One region of the Streptomyces sp. NPDC014907 genome, then DNA from elsewhere that is predicted to be linked to it. Evidence: predicted binding sites of a transcription regulator. Region 1 holds the regulator's gene; the other holds the start of a gene.

Region 1 (14,426 bases):
GCCGCGTGGCGTCCGCGACGACCGCGAGCAGTTCCCGGTCGGGCTGCGGGGGCGCGACCGTGGAGCCGGTGACGCTCGGCCGGGCGGCGAGCAGCCGCTCCGCCCCGGAGCGCACGGCGGCCTGGTCGGCGTCGACGGCGGCGAGCAGGTCGGTGATGTTCTCGTTGTCCCGGCCGGCGAGGAGGGCGAGCAGCAGATGGGCCGGGGTCAGGTCCGAGTGCCCTTCGGTCACGGCACGGCTGCTCGCCGCGTTGAGCGCGTCCCGGCTCCTGTTGGTCAGTTCGGCGTCCATGTGCGGTGCTCCTCCTCGGCGTGCGGTCGCTCCGTGGGCCCCTTGCCGGAGCCACGATTTCCATGACCCTCACAGAGTACACAAACTTGAGCCTGGTTCGCTCAAGTCGGCGGAGGGAATCCCGCCCGGGTAGTTTCCGGTCATGGCAACGGACCCCAGGAACCCCACCGACTCGTACCTCGCCTTCTGGCGCGAACGTCACATGTGCACCCTCACCACCCCCCGCCCGGACGGCACGCCGCACGTGGTGGCGGTCGGCGTCACGTACGACCCCGCGAACGGGTACGCGCGCGTGATCACCAACGGGAAGAGCCGGAAGGTCGCCAACGTCCTGGCGGCGGGCCCGGAGGGCGCGCGGGTCGCGGTCTGCCAGGTCGACCGGGGGCGCTGGGCCACCCTGGAGGGCGTCGCCCGCGTCCGCACGGAGCCGGAGGCCGTGGCGGACGCCGTCGCCCGCTACGCCGAGCGGTACGGGCGCACCCCGTCCCCGAACCCGGACCGGGTCGTCATCGAGATCGCCCTCACCCGGGCGATGGGCCGCGCCTGACCCCGCGCGGGACCGCGGAAGGGCCTCCCGGCCCGGCGGACACACGGGGACGGGCTGCGGCCTCGGCCCGGGACGTACGGGCGCGGGGGACGTCGGCGGGCCGGGACGTACGGGCGCGGGGGCGTACGGGCGCGAGGGGGACGTCGGCCGGGAGCGTACGCGCGGGGGCGCCTCCCGGTCGGGGGCGCACGGGCGCAGCACAGCGGCGCCATCGCGTTTCAGGTCCGCGATGGCGCCGCTGTGTGGGGGAAGTGCCTGGGCGACCTATGACGACGGGGGGATCGCTCAGGCACTGCGGGGGGTGGCGGTGATGGTCTCGGGTTCGATCAGCTGGTGGTCCCGCTGGTCGAGGTTGACGAAGATCATGCCGTACCGGACGGCACAGCGGATGGGCTGCGGCGCGCCGCGCGGGCGGCGCAGGCACCGGTACGCGCGCACGTCCTCGTCCTGTTCTCGCGCGACGACGACCGGCTCGCCGAAGAGGGTGATCCTCAGCGAGTCGCCACGGTGGGGGATGGCCGTGGCGAGATCGACGAAGTGCCAGCCGGAGCGGTAGGCCGAAGCCATCTCCCGGCGGAACCTGCGGTCGTCCGGCGGGACGGTCACGCTTCCGCACCCGCCCGGACGGTGTCCCAGGTCGGCTCGTCCTTGGCCGGCGCGACGTCCCACGTCGGCTCGGGGAAACCGGCGGAGACGACGTCCCACGTCGGCTCCGAACCCCTGGCCGGCGCGACGTCCCACGTCGGCTCGGGGAAACCGGCGGAGACGACGTCCCACGTCGGCTCCGAGCCCCTGGCGGGCGCGACGTCCCAGGTGGGCTCACCCGGAAGAGCGACGACGTTGCCCGCGGGCGGCGTGTCCCACGTCGGCTCCCCCACGGCGAAGACTCCGAGAGTAGCCGCGGCAGCGAAAGCTATGCCGCCAAGTGCACGAACCATCCTGGTCATGGCCGATCTCCACCTCTTTTGATCATTACCTCCCCCGCAGATAAGACGATGGCTCACTCCGAACCCTTCCACCAGAAGCACCAGGCATCATGTTCCTGTAATTCAGGACCCTGAGGGGGGCGCAAATGGAGCCCAAACGCTGCGAAACGGGCAGCGCGCACGGCCCGGAAGAGCTGTGCGACGCGGGAAAGCTCCTCTACGCCGCCGCGCTGAGAGCCGGCCGCGTGTCCCGGGCGGACGCCGAACGGGCCCCCTGCCTGGTCGACCTCGCCCTGCTGCACCCCGACCCGGACGAGAGCCAGTGGCTGCGGCCCGTCCCGCCCTCCATCGCGCTCAACAAGCTGATCCACCCCATCGAGCAGGAGATACAGAAGCGGCGCCAGGAGGCCATATCCCTGGCCGACACGTTCGAGCCGTTCATGACGATCCACGCTCCGGACCCGGCCGCCACCCAGGTCATCACCGTCCTCGAAGGCCTCAGCCTCATCAACGCGACCCTCGACCGGGTCATCAACGAGTGCGCCGAGGAACTCCTCACCATCCAGCCCGGCAGCGGGCGCAAGCCCGAGGTCGTCCAGGCGGGGCTGCGCCGCGTGGAACCGCTCGTGGCGCGCGGCATACGGATGCGGACCCTCTACCAGCACACCGCCCGCCACCACTCCGCGACCATGGGGTACGTCGAGCGCATCAGCCCCCACGGCCTGGAGGTCCGCACCCTCGAGGAGATCATCGACCGCCTGATCATCGTCGACCGCAAGGTCGCCTTCGTGCCGGCGCGCAGCGACCGCCAGGTCGCCCTGGAACTGCGCCACGAAGGGCTCGTGCAGTACCTCGTCGGCGTCTTCGACCAGTTCTGGCTGCACGGCGTGCCCTGGGAGGAGGAGATCCCCTACAGCCCGTCCGTGGACGGCATAGGCGGCGTCCAGCGCTCCATCGCCAAGCTCCTCGTCGAGGGCCACGTGGACGAGGCCATCGCCCGCCGGCTCGGCATGAACGTGCGCACCTGCCGGGCCCACATCGCCAAACTCGCCGCCGCCCTCGGCAGCGGGAGCCGGGCCCAGCTGGGCTACCTCATCGCCCAGTCCGGCCTTCTCGAACGGGAGGACTGACCGCCGTGTACGTACGCGTCGACCTCGACGGGCCCGCCGGCACCCTCCGGGTCTCCGGACACGGGCTGCCCACCGTGGAACTCGTGCGGGCCCCCGGGACCGCCCCCGACAACCACACCCCGATAGGGACCCGGAAGGCGGCCCTGCTGACCCTGACCGTCGACGGGGAGCCCGCCGCGATCCGGCCCGCCCGGGGACGGCTGCTGCGGCGCTCCTACCGCGTGGACGTGCGGACCGCCGGCGGCGTCCGCCACCGGCTGACGCCCTGCGGCCACACCGACAGCCGGCTCACCCGGAACGGGCGGCGGACCGGCACCCTGACCTCCTCCGGCGACGGCCGGGTCACCGACGCGTGGGAGCCCGGCGCGGCCCCCCTCGACATCGCCCTCGGCACCGCCCTGGCCGCCGCGTTCGGCACGGGGGCCGCGCCCTGGTTCGAGACGGTCGGCGAGATCGTCGCCGAGCTGATCCCCTGACCCGGACGCGCGTGAGGCCCCCTCCACCGTCGTGGAGGGGGCCTCACGCGTACCGCGGGGACTATTCGCCGCGCTTGGGGCGCCAGACCACCAGCGCGCTCGCCTGCTGCACGTCCTGGTACGGCACGAGGTCGCGCCGGTAGGAGGCGTGCACCTGGGCCTCGCGCTGCCGCATCGCCGCCGCCGCGCCGTCGAGGGCCGCCGACAGCTCGGCGATCCGGCTCTGGAGCGCCGCGACCTGGTTCTCCAGCTCGATGATGCGCTTGATCCCGGCCAGATTGATCCCCTCGTCCTGCGACAACTGCTGCACCTGGCGGAGCAGTTCGATGTCACGGGCCGAGTAGCGCCGTCCCCGGCCGGCCGTGCGGTCCGGGGAGACCAGGCCGAGCCGGTCGTACTGACGGAGGGTCTGGGGATGCAGACCGGAGAGCTGGGCCGCCACCGAGATGACGTACACCGGCGACTCGTCGGTCAGTTCGTACGGATTGCGTCGGCGCCCTTCCACCGGGTCACGCTCCCTTCGCGGCCTGGAACAGCTCGGCCCGCGGGTCCTCGGAGGCGGTCGCCTCGCGGTAGGTCTCCAGGGCCTCGCGTGCCTTGTCGTCCAGCTCCTTCGGCACGGCGACCTCGACCGTGACGAGGAGGTCGCCGCGCGTACCGTCCTTGCGGACCGCGCCCTTGCCCCGGGCGCGCATGGTGCGGCCGTTCGGCGTGCCCGCGGGCAGCTTGAGCGTGACCGCGGGACCGCCGAGGGTCGGCACCCTGATCTCGCCGCCGAGCGCCGCCTCCGTGAAGGAGACCGGCACCGTGACGGTGAGGTTGTCGTCCTTGCGGCCGAAGACCGGGTGGGCGTCGACGTGCACGACGACGTACAGGTCGCCGTTGGGCCCGCCGCGCTCGCCCGGGGTCCCCTTGCCGCGCAGCCTGATCCGCTGCCCGTCGGAGACGCCCGCCGGGATGCGGACCTGCATGGTGCGGGAGGACTTGGCCCGGCCGCTGCCCTTGCAGACCTCGCAGGGGTCCTCGGCGATGAGGCCGCGCCCCTTGCAGTCGACGCAGGGGTCGGTGAGGGAGAAGCCGCCGCCGCTGCCGCGCGACACCTGGCCGGTGCCGACGCAGGTCGGGCACACCCGGGGCGTGCCGTTCTTGTCGCCGGTGCCCGAACACGCCGCGCACGGCTGCTGGCTGGACATCCGCAGCGGTACGGTCGCGCCCTCGATCGCCTCGGTGAAGCTGAGCGTCACCTCGGACTCGATGTCCTGGCCGCGCCGCGGCTGGGTGCGCGCCCCGCCCCCGCCCCGGTTGAACAGGCCGCCGAACACGTCCCCGATGCCGCCACCGCCGAACCCGCCGGACCCGCCCTGGGCGCCTCCGAAGAGGTCGCCCAGGTCGAAGTTGAACGAGCCGCCCCCGGGACCGCCGCCCCTGAGGCCGCCGTTCCCGAAGAGGGCGCGGGCCTCGTCGTACTCCTTGCGCCGCTTGGGGTCGCCGAGGACGTCGTTCGCCTCGGAGATCTCCTTGAAGCGCTCCTCGGCCCTGGTGTCGCCCTTGTTGGCGTCCGGGTGGTTCTCGCGTGCGAGCTTCCGGTACGCCTTCTTGATCTCGGCCTCGGTGGCGTCCTTGGGGACGCCGAGAACCTTGTAGTAGTCCTTCTCGACGAAGTCCTTCGTGCTCATCGACGTCCCTCCTTCCGGACGATCGTTGCGTCACCCCTCCTCGGGGGCACCGCTCTCCTCGTCGGCCGACTTCTTCTCGTCCTTGGCCGGGGCCGCGCCCGGCTGGGGCTCGGCGACGGCCACGCGCGCGGGCCTGATGGTCCGCTCGCCGATCCGGTACCCGGGCTGCAGGATCGCCACGCAGGTCGTCTCGGTGACGTCCGGCGCGTACGAGTGCATCAGGGCCTCGTGGATCGTCGGGTCGAAGGGCTCGCCCTCCTTGCCGAACTGCTGCAGACCCATCTTGGCGACGACGGTCTCCAGCGATTCGGCCACCGACTTGAACCCGCCCACGAGTTCGCCGTGGTCCCGGGCCCGGCCGACGTCGTCGAGCACGGGAAGGAGCTCGGACAGGAGGCTCGCGACGGCGATCTCCTTGACCGTGACCCGGTCCCGCTCCACGCGGCGGCGGTAGTTCTGGTACTCGGCCTGGAGCCGCTGGAGGTCCGCGGTGCGCTCGTCGAGCGCGGAACGGGCCTGGTCCAGCTGGGCGGTGAGGCCCGCGGCGGCGGCCGTCTTCTGGCTGTTCGCGTCCCCGGCCGGGGCCGTCGCGTCCTCCTGGGCGGAGTTCTCGACGGCCTCGGCGGCGTCGTCAGGGGTGGCGCCGGAGGGGACGTCGGGCTTCTCCTCGAAGCCCGGGGTCTCCTCGGTCACGCCTGGCCACCCTTCTTGGGCTCGTCGTCGACGATCTCGGCGTCGACGACGTCGTCGTCCGCCTTCGCCTGGCCGGCACCGGCGTCGCCGCCGGCGGCCTGCGCGCCCTGGGCGTCGGCGTACAGCGCCTGGCCGAGCTTCTGCGAGACGGCGGCGACCTTCTCGGTGGCCGTGCGGATCTCGGCGGTGTCCTCGCCCTTGAGCTTCTCCTTCAGCTCGGCGAGAGCGCCCTCGACCTCGGTCTTGACGTCACCGGGGACCTTGTCCTCGTTGTCCTTGAGGAACTTCTCCGTCTGGTAGACGAGCTGCTCGCCCTGGTTGCGGGACTCGGCGGCCTCGCGGCGGCGGTGGTCCTCCTCCGCGTACTGCTCGGCCTCCTGGCGCATCCGGTCGACCTCGTCCTTCGGCAGCGAGGAGCCGCCGGTGACGGTCATCTTCTGCTCCTTGCCCGTGCCCAGGTCCTTCGCGGTCACGTGCATGATGCCGTTGGCGTCGATGTCGAAGGCGACCTCGATCTGCGGGACGCCGCGCGGGGCCGGCGGCAGACCGGTCAGCTCGAACATCCCGAGCTTCTTGTTGTACGCCGCGATCTCGCGCTCGCCCTGGTAGACCTGGATCTGCACGGACGGCTGGTTGTCCTCGGCCGTCGTGAAGATCTCGGACCGCTTGGTCGGGATCGTGGTGTTGCGCTCGATGAGCTTGGTCATGATGCCGCCCTTGGTCTCGATGCCGAGGGACAGCGGGGTGACGTCGAGGAGCAGGACGTCCTTGACCTCGCCCTTGAGGACACCGGCCTGGAGGGCGGCGCCGATGGCGACGACCTCGTCCGGGTTGACGCCCTTGTTGGCCTCGCGGCCGCCGGTCAGCTCCTTGACCAGCTCGGCGACGGCCGGCATGCGGGTCGAGCCGCCGACGAGGACGACGTGGTCGATCTCGGAGAGCTGGATGCCCGCGTCCTTGATGACGTTGTGGAACGGCACCTTGCAGCGCTCCAGGAGGTCCTGGGTGAGCTGCTGGAACTGGGCGCGCGTGAGCTTCTCGTCCAGGTGCAGCGGGCCCTCGGCGGAGGCCGTGATGTAGGGCAGGTTGATCGTGGTCTCGGTCGAGGACGAGAGCTCGATCTTGGCCTTCTCGGCCGCCTCGCGCAGGCGCTGGAGCGCCATCTTGTCCTTGGCCAGGTCCACGCCGTGGCCGTTCTGGAACTGCGTCACCAGGTAGTCGACGACGCGCTGGTCCCAGTCGTCACCACCGAGGTGGTTGTCGCCGTTGGTGGCCTTCACCTCGACGACGCCGTCGCCGATCTCCAGGAGGGACACGTCGAAGGTGCCGCCACCGAGGTCGAAGACGAGGATCGTCTGGTCGTCCTTGTCGAGGCCGTAGGCCAGGGCGGCCGCGGTCGGCTCGTTGACGATGCGCAGGACGTTGAGGCCCGCGATCTCGCCGGCCTCCTTGGTGGCCTGGCGCTCGGAGTCGTTGAAGTAGGCCGGAACGGTGATGACCGCGTCGACGACCTTCTCGCCCAGGTACGCCTCGGCGTCGCGCTTCAGCTTCTGCAGGATGAAGGCGCTCATCTGCTGCGGGTTGAAGTTCTTGCCGTCGATCTCGATCTTCCAGTCGGTGCCCATGTGGCGCTTGACCGACCGGATGGTCCTGTCGACGTTGGTGACCGCCTGGCGCTTGGCGACCTCGCCGACGAGCACCTCGCCGTTCTTCGCGAAGGCGACGACGGACGGCGTGGTCCTGGCGCCCTCGGCGTTGGTGATGACGGTGGGCTCGCCGCCTTCCAGAACGCTGACGACGGAGTTAGTCGTGCCCAGGTCGATGCCGACCGCACGTGCCATTTCGATTCCTCCAGCTGCCTGACTTGAGTGGTACTGGCTCAAGGATGCACCACACCCGGCATCGAGTCAACAGACGTGAGTCGATGCGACTCAACTCTTCGGTCTTCCCTCCACTCAAAGGGCCGTCACGTCATCCGAAGAGCCGCCACGCCACTCGAAGAACCGCGACGCCCCGGGGAGCCGCCACGCGCCCCAAGGACCGCCGCACCGGGAGGACGCGCGTCATTCCCCGCTCCGGCGGGGTGCCCCGTGAGAGAGTCCGGGTGCCCCTTCCCGGGCATAGCAGGCATATTCCATGAATGTCCGACGATTCCCGTTCGTCCCACCCCGAAAGGGGCGGGCGGTGCCCGTACCGCCCGGAAGGGTGCGGCGAACGCTCGTCCCGCGCGGTAAAGGGAGCGGCGCATGACGGCCAAGCGCGCGTTCGACGTCCTGGGCGCCCTCGCCCTCCTCGCCGTCCTCTCCCCGCTGCTGGCCGCCGTCGCCCTCTCGGTCGCCCTCGGCTCGGCGTCCCCCGGCGGCGGGGTGCTGCGCCGCCGGACGGTGGCGGGCCTGGAGGGGCGGCCCTTCACGATGCTGACCTTCCGCACGAAGAGCCCGCTGGCCGCGCTGCCCCTGCTGCTGCACGTCGTGACGGGACGGATGTCGCTGGTCGGCCCGTGCCCGCTGACACCGGGCCACCGCGAGTGCGCGGGCGAGGGGCGCCGCCGGCTCTCGGTGCGTCCGGGGCTGACCGGACCGTGGCAGATCAGCGGGCGGTCGGACCTGCCGTGGGAGGAGCGCGAGCTGCTCGACCTCCACTACGTGGACCACCACTGGCTCGGGATGGACCTGGCCGTCCTGGCGCGTACGCTTCCAGCAGTCCGCCGACGCCGGGCGGCGTCCCGCGCGGGCGCGCGCGGCAAGGGTCGCCTGAGCGACACAGATCACCGCGAGGGCCGCTGCGCCACGGGCCCCGAACGGGTAATCTCAGCACGGACTAGATAAGTTACCGCTTAGTAGGCTCAGCTCAGGCACTGAGCGGGCCCGCTCGAGGAGCCCGTCATGCAACTCGCCGCGATCATTGTGTCGCTGACGCTGACCGTGGTCGGCGTTGCCCTGCTCGCTCGCGCCGTCGGCCAGTTCGTCCGCCACTTCAAGCTCGGCCAGCCCGTCCCGGCCGGCACCCGGACCGACAACCCGTACCAGCGGAGCGTGACCCTGGTCAGGGAGTTCCTCGGCCACACGCGCATGAACCGCTGGGGCGTCGTCGGCTTCGCCCACTGGTTCGTCGCGGTCGGCTTCCTGACCCTGCCCCCGACGATCGTCACCGCCTACGGCCAGCTGTTCCGGGCCGACTGGACGCTGCCGGTCATCGGCGGGTTCCTGCCGTACGAGCTGTACATCGAGTTCATCGGCACGATGACCATCCTCGGCATCGCGACCCTGACCGTGATCCGGCTCCTCAGCCTCCCGGGCCGGGCGGGCCGCAAGTCGCGCTTCGCCGGCTCCAAGGCCGGCCAGGCGTACTTCGTCGAGTACGTCATCCTCACCATCGGCCTGGCGATCTACGTGCTGCGCGGCCTGGAGGGCGCGCTCCACCACGTGGACCACTACGAGGCCGCGTACTTCGCCTCGTACCCGCTGGTCCTGGCCTTCAAGGGCCTGAGCGTCGCCGCGCTGCAGAACCTGGTCTACCTCTTCGCCATGATCAAGCTGAGCACCACCATGATCTGGATGATCGTGGTCTCGCTCAACACGAACATGGGCGTCGCCTGGCACCGCTTCCTGGCCTTCCCGAACATCTGGTTCAAGCGCAACGCCGACGGCTCCACCGCGCTCGGCGCGCTCCGGCCGATGACCAGCGGCGGCAAGGAGATCGACTGGGAGGACCCGGCCGAGGACGCCGTCTTCGGCGTCTCCCAGGTCGAGCAGTTCTCCTGGAAGGGCCTGCTGGACTTCTCCACCTGCACCGAGTGCGGCCGCTGCCAGTCGCAGTGCCCCGCCTGGAACACCGGCAAGCCCCTCTCCCCCAAGCTCCTGATCATGTCGCTGCGCGACCACGCGCACGCCAAGGCGCCGTACCTGCTCGCGGGCGGCGGCAAGACCATGGAGGGCGACGAGAAGGCGACCGAGGAGCAGCTGAAGGACGTCCCGGCGTCGGCCCTGGCCGAGGCCGAGCGCCCCCTCGTCGGCACCGTCGAGGAGAACGGCGTCATCGACCCCGACGTCCTGTGGTCCTGCACCACCTGCGGCGCCTGCGTCGAGCAGTGCCCGGTCGACATCGAGCACATCGACCACATCGTCGACATGCGCCGCTACCAGGTGATGATCGAGTCCGCGTTCCCGTCCGAGGCGGGCACGATGCTCAAGAACCTGGAGAAGAAGGGCAACCCCTGGGGCCTGGCGAAGAAGCAGCGCGTCGAGTGGACCAAGGAGGTCGACTTCGAGGTCCCGATCGTCGGCAAGGACGTCGAGGACCTCACCGAGGTCGACTACCTGTACTGGGTCGGCTGCGCCGGCGCCCTGGAGGACCGGGCCAAGAAGACCACCAAGGCCTTCGCCGAACTCCTCCACATCGCGGGCGTCAAGTTCGCGATCATGGGCGGCGAGGAGAAGTGCACCGGTGACTCCCCCCGCCGCCTGGGCAACGAGCCGCTGTTCCAGCAGCTCGGCCAGGAGAACGTCGCCATGCTGAACATGGCGTTCGGCGAGGACGACGAGGACCCGGAGACGAAGAAGCCGAAGTCGGCCAAGAAGATCGTCGCCACCTGCCCGCACTGCTTCAACACCATCGCCAACGAGTACCCACAGCTCGGCGGCGAGTTCGAGGTCATCCACCACACCCAGCTGCTCCAGCACCTCATCGACGAGGGCAGGCTGACCCCGGTGACCCCGGTCGACGGCCTGATCACCTACCACGACCCCTGCTACCTGGGCCGCCACAACAAGGTCTACACGCCGCCGCGCGAGATCATGTCCGCCGTCCCCGGCCTGCGCCAGCAGGAGATGCACCGCCACAAGGAGCGCGGCTTCTGCTGCGGCGCCGGCGGTGCCCGGATGTGGATGGAGGAGCGGATCGGCAAGCGCATCAACAACGAGCGCGTCGACGAGGCCCTCTCCCTGAACCCGGACATCGTCTCCACCGCCTGCCCGTTCTGCCTCGTCATGCTGACCGACTCGGTCAACGGCAAGAAGAACGAGGGCAAGGCCAAGGAGTCCGTCACGGTCGTGGACGTCGCCCAGCTGCTCCTCGACTCGGTGAAGACCCCGGTCGACCCCGAGCCGGCGGAGGAGCAGGAGCCCGAACCGGCCGCCTGACCCGCCCGCCGAGAAAACGAACGGCCGCCCCGCACGCGTCACGCGGGGCGGCCGTCCCCGTTCCCGCGCCCCCGCCCCTCCCCCCCTCTCCCCTCCCCTTCCCCTCTCCCCGCCCCTCCCGCGTCCCCTAGGGGATGTCACAGGTCAGCCGCAAAGGAGCACCCCGGCGGCGGAAGCGGGTACGTTCATTGACGTGGCTGGATTCAGGAACGGACGCGGCCGGGACAACCGCCCCCCGCAGCAGCAGGCGCAGCAGGCGCCGTACGGGTACGACGCGGCCCCGCCGCCGCCCCACGCGCGGCAGCCGTGGCCCCCGCAGGGCCAGGGCCCCGCGCCGTACGGGCAGCAGGGGTACGGACAGCAGGACCGGCAGGGCCGGCCCGGGCAGCAGCCCTACGGCGAGCCGGAGTACTTCGGCGACCCGTACGGGCACCAGCCGCAGCACCCGCACGCGGCCGCGGCGAACAACCCGGGCCACACGCAGATGTTCAGCGTGGACGACCCGTACGGCCCGGCCGCGGGCCCCCCGCCCGGCGCGGCGCCCGCCCCGGTGGGCCCCCGGCTCCCCTGGAAGGCGCTCCTGAGCGGCATCGTGCTGCGCCCGGCGGACACGTTCCTGCGGATGCGGGACCACGCCGTCTGGGGACCGGCGCTGATCGTCACCTCCCTCTACGGCCTGCTGGCGATCTTCGGCTTCGACACGGCCCGCGAGGAGGCGATCAACGCCACCCTGTCGACGGTGATCCCGTACGTCCTGATGGTCGCCTTCGGCTTCGTCGTCGGCGGGCTAGTCCTGGGCGCGGTCACCCACACCCTCGCCCGCCAGCTCGGCGGCGACGGGATGTGGCAGCCGACCGTCGGCCTGTCGATGCTGATCATGTCCCTCACGGACGCGCCCCGGCTGGTCTTCGCGCTCTTCCTGGGCGGCGAGAACGGCCTGGTCCAGGTCATCGGCTGGCTGACCTGGCTGGCGGCGGGCGTGCTCTTCACCGCGATGGTGAGCCGCTCCCACGACCTGCCCTGGCCGAAGGCCCTGGGCGCGTCGGCGATCCAGCTGGTGGCGCTCCTGAGTCTGATCAAGCTGGGCACGCTGTAGCACGCGGGCGGCGAGGACGGCGAGGACGACGGAAAGGCCCCCACCGGGTGCGGTGGGGGCCTTTCGCGCGTCCGTGACGTCCGTGGCCGCCCGTGGGCGTCCGTGACGTCCTGGCGTCCGTGGGCGTCCTGTCGTGGGCTCAGGCGTCGAGGATCTGGCCCTCGCGCTTGACGACGGGCGGCTCGACCGACCAGGGGAAGTTGATCCAGTCGTCCGTCTTCTTCCACACGTACTCGCACTTCACGAGGGAGTGCGACTTCTCGTAGACGACGGCCGAGCGGACCTCGGCGACGTGGTCGACGCAGAAGTCGTGGACGAGCTTGAGGGTCTTGCCGGTGTCGGCGACGTCGTCGGCGATCAGGACCTTCTTGTCGGAGAAGTCGATCACGTTGGGGACGGGCGCCAGCATGACGGGCATCTCCAGGGTCGTCCCCACCCCGGTGTAGAACTCCACGTTCACGAGGTGGATGTTCTTGCAGTCGAGGGCGTAGGCCAGGCCGCCGGCCACGAAGACGCCGCCACGGGCGATGGAGAGGACGACGTCGGGCTCGTAGCCGTCGTCGGCGATGGACTGCGCCAGCTCGCGGACGGCGCGCCCGAATCCCTCGTACGTCAGGTTCTCGCGTACTTCACTCATGACTGCGACCGCCTCACACCTGGGTCCGATGGAAGTTCATGTACGAGCGGGACGCCGTCGGCCCCCGCTGGCCCTGGTACCGCGAGCCGTACCGCTCGCTCCCGTAGGGGTACTCGGCGGGCGAGCTGAGCCGGAACAGGCACAGCTGCCCGATCTTCATCCCCGGCCAGAGCTTGATCGGCAGGGTGGCGAGGTTCGACAGCTCCAGGGTCACGTGCCCGGAGAAACCGGGGTCGATGAACCCGGCGGTCGAGTGGGTCACCAGCCCGAGCCGCCCCAGGGAGCTCTTCCCCTCGAGCCGGGACGCGATGTCGTCCGGGAGGGTGATGACCTCGTAGGTGGAGGCCAGGACGAACTCGCCCGGGTGCAGAATGAACGCCTCGTCGCCCTCCGGCTCGACCTCGCGCGTCAGGTCGAGCTGCTCGACGGCGGGGTCGATGTGCGGGTAACGGTGGTTCTCGAACACCCGGAAGAAGCGGTCAAGCCTCACGTCGATGCTCGAGGGCTGCACCATGGATTCGTCGTACGGGTCGATGCGCACCCGCCCGGCATCGATCTCGGCCCGGATGTCCTTGTCTGAGAGAAGCACGCCCCCACGATACGCAGAGGGCGCGGACCTGCCCCAATCGGCAGGACTCCGCGCCCCCGGACGCTTCCCCGGCACCGCCGGCGCGGTCAGCGCCGTTCGAGTTCCACCGGCACCGCGTGCCGCAACCGCGCACACCGCGGACACCGGATGAGCCGCCCGGGCCCGATCCGTCCGGCCCCGAGCTGCTGGAGCGGGAACGAGGCGGTACTGAACACGTGCCCTTCGGCACAGCGGACGACGGTGCGCTCCATCGGACCCATCAAGTCCCTTCCCCTACACGTGCGGCGAACGAGAAGCCACCCTAGGGGATCGGGACCCTCGCCCCCGGACGGCACTCCGCACGCGCCCCCGGGACCGGCGGCTTCGCCCGCTGGGGAGCATGGGGTACAGTGTGCAACGATGCGGCAGGGATCATCCGGCCGCTGCGCGGATGTAGTTTAATGGTAGAACATGAGCTTCCCAAGCTTATAGCGCGGGTTCGATTCCCGTCATCCGCTCCATGACAAAGCCCCAGGTCAGAGACCTGGGGCTTGTTTGTTGCCCGATCCAGATCCGAGCCTCGCACCACCTGTGCACCGCATGGGCCCCCGCATGGCCCTCAGTTGGTGCTCGGCTGACGTGGGGATCCGCGTCAGATCCGGTCAGGGCGCCGCATCGCGCAGGCCGGGGCGGTTCCTGGGCGGTCCGAAGCCCGCCATCTCCTGTTCCTCGTACGGCAGGAACCCCGAGCTCCGACGCCGCTCCTCATGCCCGATTCGACACCCTGCCCGACTCCACGTCCGCCGGACCGGTACAGATCGGCACCTCACTCTGCGCCGCGCGCGAGTGCTTCGCGACACGTCAGGTTGAGCCCGCTCCCCTCTCGGACGTCCCGGCAGCCGTGAAGATCCGGTCCAGGTGGTGGCGGAGCACCGCGATCGCCGACTCCGGACTCCGCTGGCCCACGAGGATGCTGGTACCCATGGTCGCCGCCATCGCGAGCAGGCTGATCGCCTCCGTGCGCGCGTCGGCGTCCGGGTCAGCCAGGCCGGCCCCCTGCGCCTGCTCGAGGAGTCCCGTCATGGTGTTCTCCGCGGCGTCGGGGTTGTCGATGAAAGGCTGGGCGGCCAGCGCTTCGTCGGTCACCGACAGGATCGCGTAGGAGCTGTACAGCAGGTGGAACGCGCGGCTCTCCTCGTCGGTCGGCAGCGAGGCCAGCAGCAGCGCCTCCACCGTGACGCGAG
Region 2 (14,426 bases), on a different contig from region 1:
GCTCCGGTCGCGGCACGGAGAGGGCGGCGACGAGCAGGCCCCGGGTGGCGGAGGCCTGTTCGACGGCGCGGCCGAGGGCGGCGGGCGCGCGGGTGGCCTCGGTGGGCGCGGTGCCGGCGGCGCGGGCCGGGGTGCTGTCGGCCAGCTCGTCGGCGAGGGCCTGGAGCTTGTCGATGACCTCGGAGTACGCCTTGTGGGCCTCCAGGGCGGCGCCCTTGCCGGTGAGGGCGGTGCGGCGCAGGGAGGGGACCCCGGCGAGGTCGCGGCGGAGCTCGGGGGAGGCGGCGGGGCGGATCTCGTCGATCTGCCGGTCGACGCGGGTGGAGCGCACGCTGGTGATCTGGCGCTTCTTCTTGGTGTCGCCGGTCTGGGCGTCCCGGCCGGCGGCGATGTACGCGACGACCTCGTCGCGCTCGTCGGCGAGGGAGTGCGCGAGGGTGACGGCCTGCCGGTCGAGTTCGGCGAGGGTGACCAGGCGCTGGGATTCGGTCAGCTCGGCGGAGGCGGTGAGGACCGCGGGGGTTCCGGCGGCGAGGACGGTGACGCCCACGAGGGCGACTCCGGCGACGAGGCGGTTGCGGACGCGCCTGGAGCGGCCCGCGGGTCGCTCCGGGGCGGCCGGCGCGGGGCGCCCGGTGGGCTCGGCGGGGCCTCCGGCGGGTGCCTCGGCGGCGCCGTTCGGGGACGGCGGTGCGCCGGGGGTCCGGCTCTGCGCGCCGTTCTTGCTCCGAGGCCGCTTCATCTGCACCGGTGCTCGCATTCTTGACTCGTCCACCCACAAAGCAGAGGTGACGGCCGGTCACATGGAGCGCCCCCACCCCTGTTACGGCTTCCGACCATTCCAGCGCTTTCGGGAAGGGGACGGGCATCGGCCGCTCCGCCACCCGAACGAGTGAACAACACTCCCGAGTTGGCGAACAACTCCTCCGGACGGCCTCCGGCGACCTCCGGCGGCCCCCGGTTGGATCTTCCGGGCGGCCTTTGGCAGGATGCCCGCCCGCAGCTCCGTCACACCGCCCGTTTCCCCCCGCACACCGTTTCCACACCTTTGGTACAGGCCTTTTTCCGTCATTCGCGGGTTCGGTGAAGGAGCGCGCCGGGGCGGGCAGACTGGCCGCCATGCGCAGTGACGTCGCCTCCCTTCCCGGCAGCCCCGAACGCCCCAACGAGGACTGGGTGGCCACCGCCCTGCCCGCGTCGGGGGCCGGGGGGACGCTCGTCCTGCTCGACGGCGTCACGCCGCCCGCGGGTGATGACGGTTGTGTGCACACCGTGCCGTGGTTCACCGCCCATCTCGGCGGGGCTTTGACCGAACTGTCCGCTTCCCGGCCGGACGTCCCCCTGTCCGAGATCCTCGCGCGGGCAATCCGGCGCACCGCGGAAGCCCACCGGGACACCTGTGACCTTTCTCACGCGAGGACGCCTCAGGCAACCGTCGTCCTCGTCCGCTGGGGCGGGGCACTGGTCGAGCACCTCGTCCTCTCCGACTCGGTGCTCCTCCTGGAGCGGCCGGACGGAGCGGTGCGGGCGGTGCTCGACGACCGGCTCGACCGGGTGCCGGCCGAGGTGCTGCGCTCCGTGACGGCGACGGACCGGCTGCGGAACCGGGAGGGCGGCTTCTTCACGGCGGCGGCCGACCCGGCGGTCGCGGACCTCGCGGTGACCGGGACGACCCCGCGCGCGGAGGTGCGGGCCCTGGCGGCCCTCACGGACGGGGCGAGCCGCTGGGTGGACCTGTTCGGCGAGGGCGACTGGACGGACTGCTTCGGAGTCCTGCGGACGGAGGGACCCCTCGGCCTGCTCCGCCGGGTGCGGAGGCGGGAGGCCGAGGAGGCGCGGGCGGGCGGGCTGCGGCGCCGGAAGACGCACGACGACGCGACGGCGGCGTACGTGGAGCCGGGGGCGCACGACGTGCCGGGGACGTACGACGAGCCGGCGGTGTACGCGGGGGCGGCGGTGGACGACGAGCCGGCGATGTACGCGGGAACGGCGGCGCGCGAGAGGCCGACGGCGCTCTGAGCCTCCCCGGACCGGCTCCCCTCCCCCGGCCGGGGCCGCTTCCGCGTGGTCCCGCCGTCAGCCCTCGGCGCGCACGTTGAAGTGGTTCAGGAGGCGGGCCAGCTCGGCGACCTCGGCGCGGTCCCAGTCGGCGAGCTTGCGGACGTAGCGCTCGCGCCGGGCGTCGCGGACGCGGCGGAAGCGGTTCCGGCCCTCCTCGGTGAGGCGGACGAGCGAGGCGCGGCCGTCGGCGGGGTCGGGGTCGCGGGCGACGAGCCCGAGGTCTTCGAGGGCGCGCAGCTGGCGGCTCATGGTCGCCTTGCCGACGCCGAAGTACCCGGCGAGTTCGGTGGCCCGCTGGGGCCCGGCCTCGTCGAGGCGCACGAAGAGGCCGTAGGCGGCGGGTTCCAGTTCGGGGTGGACCTCGCGGGCCATCTCGCCGGACTGGGCGCGGGCGCGGCGCAGGAAGACCGCGAGTTCGCGTTCGAGGGCCAGGAACTCCCGGTCCACGGCCGCCGGGACGGACCCGCCTTCACTCCCCGTACCGTCTTCGCGCACGTCAGCACCTTCCCCGTGTTCCCTGTGGCGTGCCGTCGCCACACCGGCCGCTTTCCGGCCGCTGAAAGTTTCTTCCGGCCGCGGCCGTTTCCGCAGCTCTTTCAGTATTTCGCAGGCGTAGACCAACGGCGGCGGCCGACTCCTCTTCCACGGACGGGTCTACGTGCGTAGCGTCGTTCCCGGCACCCCCCAATGACATGTCCACACCAGGACTTGTCGCTCCCTGCCCTCTCCCCACGAGCCTTTCGGAGGCACGCGATGCGTGTGCACAGATCCGGAACGACCCTCATCGGCGCCGCCCTCGCGGCACTCGTCCTCCTCGCCCCCCTCGCGGGCTCCGCCGGGGCCGCCCCCGACCCGGACGCCCGGCGGGTCCCCGCCCGCGGCACCGCCAGCATGGGCATGGGCGTCCTCGCGCACGACGGGCACGACGGCGTGCCCGGCGGCACGTCCGCCCAGGCCGTCCAGACGGAGGGCGTGGACGTCTCCGGCCACCAGGGGAACGTCGCCTGGTCCACGCTGTGGAACAGCGGCGTCCGGTGGGCCTACGTCAAGGCGACGGAGGGCACCTACTACAAGAACACCTACTTCACGCAGCAGTACAACGGCTCGTACAACGTCGGCATGATCCGGGGCACGTACCACTTCGCCACCCCGGACACCACGACCGGCGCCGCCCAGGCCGACTACTTCGTCAACAACGGCGGCGGCTGGTCGAAGGACGGCAAGACCCTGCCGGGCGTGCTCGACATCGAGTGGAACCCGTACGGCGCGGCCTGCTACGGCAAGACCCAGTCCGGGATGGTGGCCTGGATACGCGACTTCCTGGCCCGGTACAAGGCCCGCACCGGGCGGGACGCCGTCATCTACACGGCGACGAGCTGGTGGACCCAGTGCACCGGCAACTACTCCGGCTTCGCCGCGACCAACCCGCTGTGGATCGCGCGGTACGCGTCGACGGTGGGCGAACTCCCGGCGGGATGGCTGTACTACACGATGTGGCAGTACACCTCGTCCGGTCCCACGGTCGGCGACCACAACCACTTCAACGGGGACCTCTCGCGCGTGCAGGCGCTCGCGAACGGCTGAGTCCCTCCCGCGCGGCGGGCCCGTGCGCCCGGCGGCGGCCCGGTCGGGGCCGGGCCCGGGGCACGGTCCCCGGGCCGCCGCCGGGCGGGCCTCAGGAGGCGGACGGAGCGGGCGGGAAGAGGGCGGTGAGCCGGGGCAGGGGCCGCACCCCGGACCGGAACGCCCCGCGCTCCTCCTCGTCCCCCTCCCCCTCCTCCTCGTCGACGGCCTCGGCCGCCTCCTCGACGGCGTCGAGGAACGCCTCCCCGTCGTCGTCCCGCCGGCCGGTCAGCTCGTCGTACGCGTCCTGGGCGACGTAGTCGAGTTCCTCCCACTCCGGCCACTCGTCGTCGCCCCACTCGCGGTGGTGCCGGCCCACGAGGGCCCGTACGCCGGGCACGTCGGCCAGCGCGTCCGGGTCGGCGAGCACCGACTCGTACACCTTCCGTCCCTGGCCCACCAGCCAGAGCGTGAAGTAGTGGAAGCCGTCGTCGGTGGAGAGGCCGCCCTCGATCCGGTTCGCCGCGGTCCACACCGCGCGCGTGTCGGCGGCCTCGCACGCCCTTTCCAGGCGGACCTGGAACGCCACGGCCCCGGCGGCCGGGCGCCGCGTCAACTCCCCCTCCAGCCAGTCCAGCCGCTCGTCCCGGTGACCGGGACGGCGGCTCAGCTCGTCGATGAGGGCCCAGAAGGCGTCTTCGTTCATGCGTACGAGCATGACAGCCCGGACCGGCACCGGGAACCGGCGTCCGGAACGGCCCTCCGGACGCGCCGGAGCGGGGCGCCCCCGGAGGGAGCGCCCCGCTCCTCGCGGAGGGGTCGCGCGGCCGGGAGGGCCGCGCGGCACGGCGGGCGGCCGTGCGGCCGGGAGGCCCGCGCCGGGCGGCCCGTACGGCCGGGGTCAGGCGGCCACGCCCACCGGCACCTCCGCCGGGGCGAGGGCGATCTCCAGGACCTGCCGGACGTCCGTCACCGGGTGGACCTCCAGCTTCTCCAGGATCTCGGCCGGGACGTCGTCCAGGTCGGCCTCGTTCCGCTTGGGGATCACCACCGTCGTGATGCCCGCCCGGTGCGCGGCGAGCAGCTTCTGCTTCACGCCGCCGATCGGGAGGACCCGGCCGGTGAGGGAGACCTCGCCGGTCATGGCCACGTCCGTGCGGACGAGCCGGCCGCTCAGCAGGGAGGCGAGGGCGGTCGTCATGGTGATGCCCGCGCTCGGACCGTCCTTGGGGACCGCGCCCGCCGGGAAGTGGATGTGCACGCCCCGGTCCTTGAGGCCGGTGACGGGCAGTTCCAGCTCCGCGCCGTGCGAGCGGAGGAAGGAGAGCGCGATCTGCGCCGACTCCTTCATCACGTCGCCCAGCTGGCCGGTGAGGGTGAGGCCGGCGGCGCCGGTCTCCGGGTCGGCCAGGGACGCCTCCACGAAGAGGACGTCACCGCCCGCGCCGGTCACCGCGAGCCCGGTGGCGACGCCCGGCACGGACGTCCGGCGCTCCGCCGGGTCCTGCGCGGACTCGGGCACGTGGTGCGGCCGCCCGATCAGCTCCCGCAGGTCCTCCGGTCGGATCGTGAACGGCAGTTCCCGGTCGCCCAGCTCGTGCTGGGCCGCGACCTTCCGCAGCAGCCGGGAGATGGACCGCTCCAGGGTGCGGACGCCCGCCTCGCGGGTGTACTCGCCGGCCAGCTTCCGCAGCGACGCCTCTTCGAGGACGACCTCGCCGGACTCCAGGCCGGCGCGCTCCAGCTGCCGGGGCAGCAGGTGGTCGCGGGCGATGACGATCTTCTCGTCCTCGGTGTAGCCGTCGAGCCTGACCAGCTCCATCCGGTCGAGCAGGGCCTCCGGGATGGACTCCAGGACGTTCGCGGTGGCCAGGAAGACCACGTCGGAGAGGTCGAGCTCGACCTCCAGGTAGTGGTCGCGGAAGGTGTGGTTCTGCGCCGGGTCGAGGACCTCCAGGAGGGCCGCCGCGGGGTCGCCGCGGAAGTCGGAGCCGACCTTGTCGATCTCGTCCAGGAGGACCACCGGGTTCATGGACCCGGCCTCCTTGATCGCGCGGACGATCCGGCCGGGCAGGGCGCCGACGTAGGTGCGGCGGTGGCCGCGGATCTCCGCCTCGTCCCGTACGCCGCCGAGGGCGACGCGGACGAACTTGCGGCCCATCGCGTGCGCGACGGACTCGCCGAGGGAGGTCTTGCCGACGCCGGGCGGGCCGACGAGGGCGAGGACGGCCCCGCCGCGGCGCCCGCCGACCACGCCGAGCCCCCGGTCGGCGCGCCGCTTGCGCACCGCGAGGTACTCGGTGATCCGCTCCTTCACGTCGTCCAGGCCCGCGTGCTCGGCGTCCAGGACCTCGCGGGCGCCCCTGATGTCGTACCGGTCCTCGGTCCGCTCGTTCCAGGGCAGTTCGAGGACGGTGTCGAGCCAGGTGCGGATCCACGGGCCCTCGGGGGACTGGTCGCTGGCCCGCTCCAGCTTCTCGACCTCCTTGAGGGCGGCCTCCCGGACCTTCCCGGGCAGGTCTGCGGCCTCCACGCGGGCGCGGTAGTCGTCGGACTCGTCGCCCTCCGACTCGCCGTTGAGCTCGCGCAGCTCCTTGCGGACGGCTTCGAGCTGGCGGCGGAGCAGGAACTCGCGCTGCTGCTTGTCGACGCCCTCCTGGACGTCCTTGGCGATGGTCTCGGCGACGTCCTGTTCGGCGAGGTGCTCGCGGAGCTGGGCGGTGGCGAGGCGGAGGCGGGCGACCGGGTCGGCGGTCTCCAGGAGCTCGACCCGCTGGGCGACGGTGAGGAAGGGCGAGTACCCGGAGTTGTCCGCGAGGGCGCCGACGCCCTCGATCTGCTGGACGCGGTCCACGACCTGCCAGGCGCCGCGCTTCTTGAGCCAGGTGGTGGCCAGCGCCTTGTACTCCTTGACCAGCTCGGTCACGGCGCCGGGCAGCGGGTCGGGCACGGTCTCCTCGACGACGGTCCCCTCGACCCACAGGGCGGCGCCGGGGCCCGTCGTACCGGCGCCGATGCGGACGCGGCCGCGGCCGCGCACGAGCGCGCCGGGGTCGCCGTCCGACAGGCGCCCGACCTGCTCGACGGTGCCGAGCACGCCGGTCCCGGCGTAGGTGCCGTCGACGCGGGGCACGAGGAGGACCCTCGGCTTCCCCTCCCCGGGCCGCGCGGCGGCCTGGGCGGCCTCGACGGCGGCCCGCACCTCGCTGTCGGACAGATCCAGCGGCACCACCATTCCGGGCAGCACGACCTCGTCGTCGAGCGGCAGCACGGGCAGGGTGAGCGGCACGGACGCCATGGACTCAGAAGCCATGATCTCCCTTTCGGCAGTGAAGTTGAGCTGTACTGGCTCAATGCTCATGAGCCCGCGAGTGTTCCCGACACTCTGTTCGCTCTGAGCGATCGCCGTCGCACGGCGCGGCGATCGCCGGAGCGGCGCCCGCACCGGCACGCCGGCCCCGCGCCGGCGCGGGCGGCCGGGCGGACTACGGCCCCCTCGCCCCCGGGGTACCCCGGACGGCCGCGTCCCCGCCCGGACCGGAGTCCCGGCCGCGACCGCCGGCGACCTGGCGCTCCGTGGCCCGCCGGGCCCGCCGGGCCGCTCGGCCGGGCGGGCGGAACCGGGCGCTCCGGCTGCGGCCGGGCGCGCCCGGGGGCATGCTCCTCCCATGAGACGAGGCGTACGGGGAACGTGGTGCGGGGCCCTGCTGCTGGCGGCGGTCCTGATGGGCGGCGCGACCGGCTGCGGCTCCGGGGCCCCGCCCGCGCCGGGCTCGCCCGGCCCCGCGGGCACACCGGGCACACCGGGCGTCACGACGGAGCCGGGCACCCCGCCCTCCGACCCCCTGCCGGGCCGGGTCCTGGTCGAGGTGACCGTCACCGGCGGCTTCGCCGGCGTGAACAACCGGCTCGTCGTCCGCCAGGACGGCGGCTGGACCGTCCGCTCCGGCACCGAGCCGCCCCGGACCGGCCGGCAGACCCCCGCCGAGGCCGCCGAGCTGCGCGCGGCCCTGGAGGACCCCGCGTACGCCCTCGTCCCGGCGCGGCCGACCGGCAGGCCGGTCGCCGACGGCTTCCAGTACCGGGTGACGTACCGCCACCGCCTCGTCGTCGCGGACGACGGCGAACGCCCGCCCGCGCTCCAGCGCGTCTTCGACGCCCTCCCCGGGGGCGGCCCGCCGACGAGCCCGTGAGCGCACGGGCCGCGGCACGCCGGCGAGCCCGTGAACGAACGGGCCGCGGCACGCCGACGGAGGGCCCCGGGCGGTGAGCCCGGAGCACTCCGGCGAGGGGCCGGCGCGGGCCGTCACCACCCGTTCCCGCGAACGGGTTTGTCCCGGTCGCGGATGTCCGGCCAGGATGGCCCGGACCGTCCGCCGCGGGGGCGGGACGGCCCGACGAGAGCGGAGTGAACGACGATGTCCAGCCCCGTGACCCTCGACCGCCGCGAAGGACCCCACGGGGAGGTCGTCCTGCGGCGCCGTGACGAGCACTACGAGATCATCGCCAACGGCACCTTCCTGATGGACACGTCCGACGGGCGCTCCGAGCGGCTCCTGATCGACGCGGCCCTCGGCGCCCTGCCGGAGGAACGCAGGGCCGGTGCCTCCGTCCTCGTCGGCGGCCTCGGCGTCGGCTTCTCCCTCGCCCACGCCACCGCCGATCCGCGCTGGGGCCGGATCGTGGTCGTCGAGCGCGAGGAGGCCATCATCGACTGGCACCGGCGGGGCCCGCTCGCCGCGATCTCCGGGACCGCGCTCGCCGATCCGCGCGCCGTGATCCTGCACACGGACCTCCTGGACCACCTGCGCCGCTCCAGCGACACCTACGACGCCCTCTGCCTGGACATCGACAACGGCCCCGACTGGACCGTGACCGAGGACAACGAATCCCTGTACTCCGCCGAGGGATTGGCCGTGTGCGCGGCCCGCCTCGCCCCCGGCGGAATCCTCGCCGTGTGGTCCGCGCGCCCCTCCGCCGATTTCGAAGGAACCTTGCGGAATGCCGGTTTCAGCGGGGTACGGACGGAAGAGGTGCCCGTTGCCCGGGGCGTCCCGGACGCGGTCCACCTCGCGGTCCGCCCCGGCTGACGCCCGGATGGCCGGGACGCCTCCGCTACCTCTAGGCTGCTTCACCGACATCGGCGACGCGAGGCGGGGCAATGGAGCAGACACACACCACTCACCACGGTGCGGCGGCCACTCCGGGGCCCCAGCGGCGCGTCCTGGTGGTGGAGGACGACACGACGATCGTGGAGGCGATCTCCGCCCGGCTGCGCGCCGAGGGCTTCCTCGTGCAGACCGCGACCGACGGCCCGGCCGCCGTGGAGGCGGCCGAGACCTGGCAGCCCGACCTGATGGTCCTGGACGTGATGCTGCCCGGCTTCGACGGTCTGGAGGTGTGCCGCAGGGTCCAGGCGCAGCGGCCCGTCCCCGTCCTCATGCTGACCGCCCGCGACGACGAGACCGACATGCTGGTCGGTCTCGGCGTCGGCGCGGACGACTACATGACCAAGCCGTTCTCGATGCGCGAGCTGGCCGCCCGGGTGCACGTGCTGCTGCGCCGGGTCGAGCGGGCCGCGCTCGCGGCGGCCGCCCCGCGCAGCGGCATCCTGCGCCTGGGCGAGCTGGAGATCGACCACGCCCAGCGGCGGGTCCGGGTCCGGGCGGAGGACGTGCACCTGACCCCGACGGAGTTCGACCTCCTCGTCTGCCTGGCGAGCAGCCCCCGGGCGGTCCTGTCCCGCGAGCAGCTGCTGGCCGAGGTGTGGGACTGGGCGGACGCGTCGGGCACCCGGACCGTGGACAGCCACATCAAGGCGCTGCGCCGGAAGATCGGGGCCGAGCGCATCCGCACGGTCCACGGCGTCGGTTACGCGCTGGAGACCCCGGCGCCGTGAGCCCGCGCGGGCCGGAGGGGCCCCGGAAGGCGGGGGAGGCCGGTGGGGCGGAGGGGTCCCGGGAGGCGGGGGAGGCCCGCGGGGCGGAGGAGCCGGGGGCCGGGCGCCGGGCGCGCAGGATCACGGTCTCGATCAAGACCAAGCTGGGCGCGCTGGTCGTCGGGGCGGTCCTGCTGACCTCCGGTCTCGCCCTGGTGGCGATCCGGACCTCCACCGAGTTCCGGTACATCACGGTCTTCGCGATGATCGCGACCCTGCTGATCACCCAGTTCGTGGCCCAGTCCCTGACGGCGCCGCTGGACGAGATGAACACGGTGGCGGGCGCGATCTCGCGCGGCGACCTCTCCCGCCGGGTGCGGGGCGCCGACCGGCGGGACGAGCTGGGCGACCTCGCCTCCACCATCAACCGCATGGCGGACGACCTGGAGGCCGTGGACCGGCACCGCAAGGAGCTGGTGGCCAACGTCTCGCACGAGCTGCGGACCCCGATCGCCGCGCTCCGGGCCGTCCTGGAGAACGTCGTGGACGGGGTGTCCGAGGCCGATCCGGAGACGATGCGGTCGGCCCTCCGGCAGACCGAGCGGCTGGGCCGCCTGGTGGAGACGCTGCTCGACCTGTCCCGTCTCGACAACGGTGTCGTCGCCCTGCGGACGACCCGCTTCGAGGTGTGGCCGTACCTGTCGGGGGTGCTGCGGGAGGCGAACCTGGCCGCCTCCCAGCGCGGCCTGTCGTCCACCTCGGGCCTGCACAACCGCACGGACGTCCACCTGCACCTGGACGTCTCGCCGACCGATCTGGTCGCCCACGCGGACGTGGAGCGGCTGCACCAGGTCATGGCGAACCTGATCGACAACGCGGTGAAGCACTCGCCGCCGCACGGCCGGGTCACGGTGCGGGCCCGGCGCGGCCCGCGCCCGGACTCGCTGGAGCTGGAGGTCGAGGACGAGGGTCCCGGCATCCCCGAGTCGGAGCGGCACAAGGTCTTCCAGCGGTTCAACCGGGGTCCGGCGTCGCGCCGGCAGGGGCCCGGCAGCGACGGCGGCACGGGCCTCGGGCTCGCGATCGCGCGCTGGGCGGTGGATCTGCACGGCGGCGGGATCGGTGTGGCCGAATCATCACGCGGCTGCCGCATCAGAGTCACTCTTCCGGGCAGTCGACCGTCGAGAGATTGACGTAGGGTTCGAACCGGAAGGGCACGTTCTGCGTGTACGCGGGCAGGACGTGAACAGGGGTGCGGCCGAGGGGGGCCGTACTCGCGCTTTTCCGTACCCTCACACCCGCGAAACCACGGTTGTTTCCCGCCATTCAGGGCTCCGAAACACCCCGTCAAGTGTGACTTGCACGACGTTGGAGTGCCCGGCCTGCACCTCCCGGCCGGACAGGCGTAGCCTTTATTTCCGCTGTCCATCACCTTGTGAAGCGGAAGAGGGCGGTTGCCGCCGTGTCGTCTCAGTCCCCCAGTACCCCGAGCTCCCCGACCGACCAAGGCGGGCAGGGCCAGAACCCTGCGACCGCCTTCGGTGCCAATGAGTGGCTCGTCGACGAGATCTACCAGCAGTACCTCCAGGACCCGAATTCGGTCGATCGTGCCTGGTGGGACTTCTTCGCCGACTACAAGCCCGGAGCGTCGGAGACCCCGGCCGCACCGGCGCCCGCCACTCAGGGCACGCCCGCCGCGCCGCAGGGGGGCCCCGCACAGGCCGCGCCTGCCGCCCCGGCGTCCGTGCCCGCTCCCGCCCAGGCTCCAGCGGCCGCCGCTCCGGCGCCCGCCGCTCCGGCCCCCGCCGCGGTGAAGCAGGCGCCCGCCGCCCCGGCCGAGCCCGCGAAGCCCGCCGCCAAGCCCGCGGCCGCCCCGGCCTCCGAGGCCCCGGCCGGCCCCGAGCTGATCACGCTGCGCGGCCCCGCCGCCGCGGTCGCGAAGAACATGAACGCCTCCCTGGAGGTGCCGACGGCCACGTCCGTCCGCGCCGTCCCGGTGAAGCTGCTCTTCGACAACCGGATCGTGATCAACAACCACCTGAAGCGCGCCCGGGGCGGGAAGATCTCCTTCACCCACCTCATCGGCTACGCGATGGTGCAGGCGATCAAGGCCATGCCGTCGATGAACTACTCCTTCGCGGAGAAGGACGGCAAGCCCACCCTGGTCAAGCCGGAGCACGTGAACTTCGGCCTCGCGATCGACCTGGTGAAGCCCAACGGCGACCGCCAGCTCGTCGTCGCGGGCATCAAGAAGGCCGAGACGCTCAACTTCTTCGAGTTCTGGCAGGCATACGAGGACATCGTCAAGCGCGCCCGCGTGGGCAAGCTGACGATGGAGGACTTCTCCGGCGTCACGGTCTCCCTGACCAACCCCGGCGGCCTCGGCACCGTCCACTCCGTGCCGCGCCTGATGCCCGGACAGTCGGTCATCATGGGCGTCGGCTCCATGGACTACCCGGCCGAGTTCCAGGGCACCTCCCAGGACACCCTGAACAAGCTGGGCATCTCGAAGGTCATGACCCTGACCTCGACCTACGACCACCGGGTCATCCAGGGCGCCGCCTCCGGCGAGTTCCTGCGGATCGTCGCGAACCTGCTCCTCGGCGAGGAGGGCTTCTACGACGAGATCTTCAAGGCCCTGCGCATCCCCTACGAGCCGGTCCGCTGGCTCAAGGACATCGACGCCTCGCACGACGACGACGTCACCAAGGCCGCGCGCGTCTTCGAGCTGATCCACTCCTACCGGGTCCGCGGCCACGTCATGGCCGACACCGACCCGCTGGAGTACAAGCAGCGCAAGCACCCCGACCTGGACATCACCGAGCACGGCCTCACCCTGTGGGACCTGGAGCGCGAGTTCGCGGTCGGCGGCTTCGCCGGCAAGTCGATGATGAAGCTCCGCGACATCCTCGGCGTGCTGCGCGACTCGTACTGCCGCACCACCGGCGTCGAGTTCATGCACATCCAGGACCCGAAGCAGCGCAAGTGGATCCAGGACCGCGTCGAGCGCCCGCACTCCCGCGTGGAGCGCGAGGAGCAGCTGCGCATCCTGCGCCGCCTGAACGCGGCGGAGGCCTTCGAGACCTTCCTGCAGACGAAGTACGTCGGCCAGAAGCGCTTCTCCCTGGAGGGCGGCGAGTCCGTCATCCCGCTGCTCGACGCGGTCATCGACTCGGCCGCCGAGTCGCGCCTCGACGAGGTCGTCATCGGCATGGCCCACCGCGGCCGGCTGAACGTCCTGGCGAACATCGTCGGCAAGTCGTACGCGCAGATCTTCCGCGAGTTCGAGGGCAACCTCGACCCGAAGTCGATGCACGGCTCCGGCGACGTCAAGTACCACCTGGGCGCCGAGGGCACCTTCACCGGCCTGGACGGCGAGCAGATCAAGGTCTCGCTCACCGCCAACCCCTCGCACCTGGAGGCGGTCGACCCGGTCCTGGAGGGCGTCGTCCGCGCCAAGCAGGACGTCATCAACAAGGGCGGCACGGACTTCACCGTCCTGCCGATCGCCCTCCACGGCGACGCGGCCTTCGCCGGCCAGGGCGTCGTCGCCGAGACGCTGAACATGTCGCAGCTGCGGGGCTACCGCACCGGCGGCACGGTCCACGTCGTCATCAACAACCAGGTCGGCTTCACCGCCGCCCCGGAGTCCTCGCGTTCCTCGATGTACGCGACCGACGTGGCCCGCATGATCGAGGCGCCGATCTTCCACGTGAACGGCGACGACCCGGAGGCCGTGGTCCGCGTCGCGCGGCTCGCCTTCGAGTTCCGCCAGACGTTCAACAAGGACGTCGTGATCGACCTCATCTGCTACCGCCGCCGCGGTCACAACGAGGGCGACAACCCCTCGTTCACCAACCCGCAGATGTACAACCTGATCGACAAGAAGCGTTCGGTGCGCAAGCTGTACACCGAGTCGCTCATCGGTCGCGGCGACATCACCCTGGAGGAGGCGGAGCAGTCGCTCCAGGACTTCCAGGGCCAGCTGGAGAAGGTGTTCGCGGAAGTCCGCGAGGCCACCACCGCCACGCCGTCCTCGGTGCACGTCCCGGACGCCCAGGCGGAGTTCCCGGTCGCCGTCACCACCGCGGTCTCCCAGGAGGTCGTGAAGCGGATCGCCGAGTCCCAGGTCAACATCCCGGAGCGGATCAAGGTCCACCCGCGTCTGCTGCCGCAGATGCAGCGCCGCGCCGCCTCCATCGACGACGGCACCATCGACTGGGGCTTCGGCGAGACCCTCGCCATCGGCTCCCTTCTGATGGAGGGCACCCCGGTCCGGCTCTCGGGCCAGGACTCCCGCCGCGGCACCTTCGGCCAGCGCCACGCGGTCCTGGTGGACCAGGAGACCGGCGAGGACTACACCCCGCTGCTCTACCTGACCGAGGACCAGGCCCACTACAACGTCTACGACTCGCTGCTCAGCGAGTACGCGGCGATGGGCTTCGAGTACGGCTACTCGCTGGCCCGCCCGGACTCCCTGGTCATCTGGGAGGCCCAGTTCGGTGACTTCGTCAACGGCGCGCAGACCGTCGTGGACGAGTTCATCTCCTCGGCCGAGCAGAAGTGGGGCCAGACCTCCGGCGTCACGCTGCTCCTGCCGCACGGCTACGAGGGCCAGGGCCCGGACCACTCGTCCGCGCGCCCGGAGCGCTTCCTCCAGATGTGCGCCCAGGACAACATGACGGTCGCCATGCCGACGCTGCCGTCGAACTACTTCCACCTCCTGCGCTGGCAGGTGCACAACCCGCACCACAAGCCGCTCATCGTCTTCACCCCGAAGTCGATGCTGCGCCTGAAGGCCGCGGCGTCCCGGGTGGAGGAGTTCACCACCGGCGGCTTCCGCCCGGTGATCGGCGACTCGACGGTCGCGCCGGCCGACGTCCGCAAGGTCGTCTTCTGCGCGGGCAAGGTCTACTACGACCTG

The links. Region 1 encodes HspR, which represses chaperone genes until heat shock. Its sites were predicted from a motif close to TTGAGNNNNNNNNNCTCAA; they were not measured.
Region 2: the regulator HspR is predicted to act here: its motif matches at 6,960-6,978, upstream of lon (endopeptidase La).

Annotation. Positions count from the first base shown of each region.
Region 1 covers NZ_JBVHEG010000003.1:405,098-419,523, reverse strand. The annotation lists gene clpB (ATP-dependent chaperone ClpB) at 1-292, opposite strand, end outside; gene ACZ3IL_RS11080 (pyridoxamine 5'-phosphate oxidase family protein) at 435-839, shown strand; gene ACZ3IL_RS11075 ((2Fe-2S)-binding protein) at 1,125-1,445, opposite strand; gene ACZ3IL_RS11070 (hypothetical protein) at 1,442-1,717, opposite strand; gene ACZ3IL_RS11065 (helix-turn-helix transcriptional regulator) at 1,912-2,895, shown strand; gene ACZ3IL_RS11060 (hypothetical protein) at 2,901-3,371, shown strand; gene ACZ3IL_RS11055 (heat shock protein transcriptional repressor HspR) at 3,433-3,876, opposite strand; gene dnaJ (molecular chaperone DnaJ) at 3,881-5,047, opposite strand; gene grpE (nucleotide exchange factor GrpE) at 5,078-5,740, opposite strand; gene dnaK (molecular chaperone DnaK) at 5,737-7,581, opposite strand; gene ACZ3IL_RS11035 (sugar transferase) at 7,987-8,568, shown strand; gene ACZ3IL_RS11030 ((Fe-S)-binding protein) at 8,626-10,881, shown strand; gene ACZ3IL_RS11025 (Yip1 family protein) at 11,075-11,977, shown strand; gene ACZ3IL_RS11020 (phosphoribosyltransferase) at 12,117-12,614, opposite strand; gene dcd (dCTP deaminase) at 12,628-13,203, opposite strand; tRNA gene ACZ3IL_RS11010 (tRNA-Gly) at 13,630-13,703, shown strand; gene ACZ3IL_RS11005 (TetR/AcrR family transcriptional regulator) at 14,044-14,426, opposite strand, start outside.
Region 2 covers NZ_JBVHEG010000001.1:396,797-411,222, forward strand. The annotation lists gene ACZ3IL_RS01710 (sensor histidine kinase) at 1-760, opposite strand, end outside; gene ACZ3IL_RS01715 (hypothetical protein) at 1,120-2,019, shown strand; gene ACZ3IL_RS01720 (MarR family winged helix-turn-helix transcriptional regulator) at 2,077-2,556, opposite strand; gene ACZ3IL_RS01725 (lysozyme) at 2,815-3,645, shown strand; gene ACZ3IL_RS01730 (DUF4240 domain-containing protein) at 3,737-4,330, opposite strand; gene lon (endopeptidase La) at 4,526-6,937, opposite strand; gene ACZ3IL_RS01740 (hypothetical protein) at 7,293-7,817, shown strand; gene ACZ3IL_RS01745 (spermidine synthase family protein) at 8,043-8,714, shown strand; gene ACZ3IL_RS01750 (response regulator transcription factor) at 8,786-9,523, shown strand; gene ACZ3IL_RS01755 (HAMP domain-containing sensor histidine kinase) at 9,643-10,695, shown strand; gene ACZ3IL_RS01760 (multifunctional oxoglutarate decarboxylase/oxoglutarate dehydrogenase thiamine pyrophosphate-binding subunit/dihydrolipoyllysine-residue succinyltransferase subunit) at 10,965-14,426, shown strand, end outside.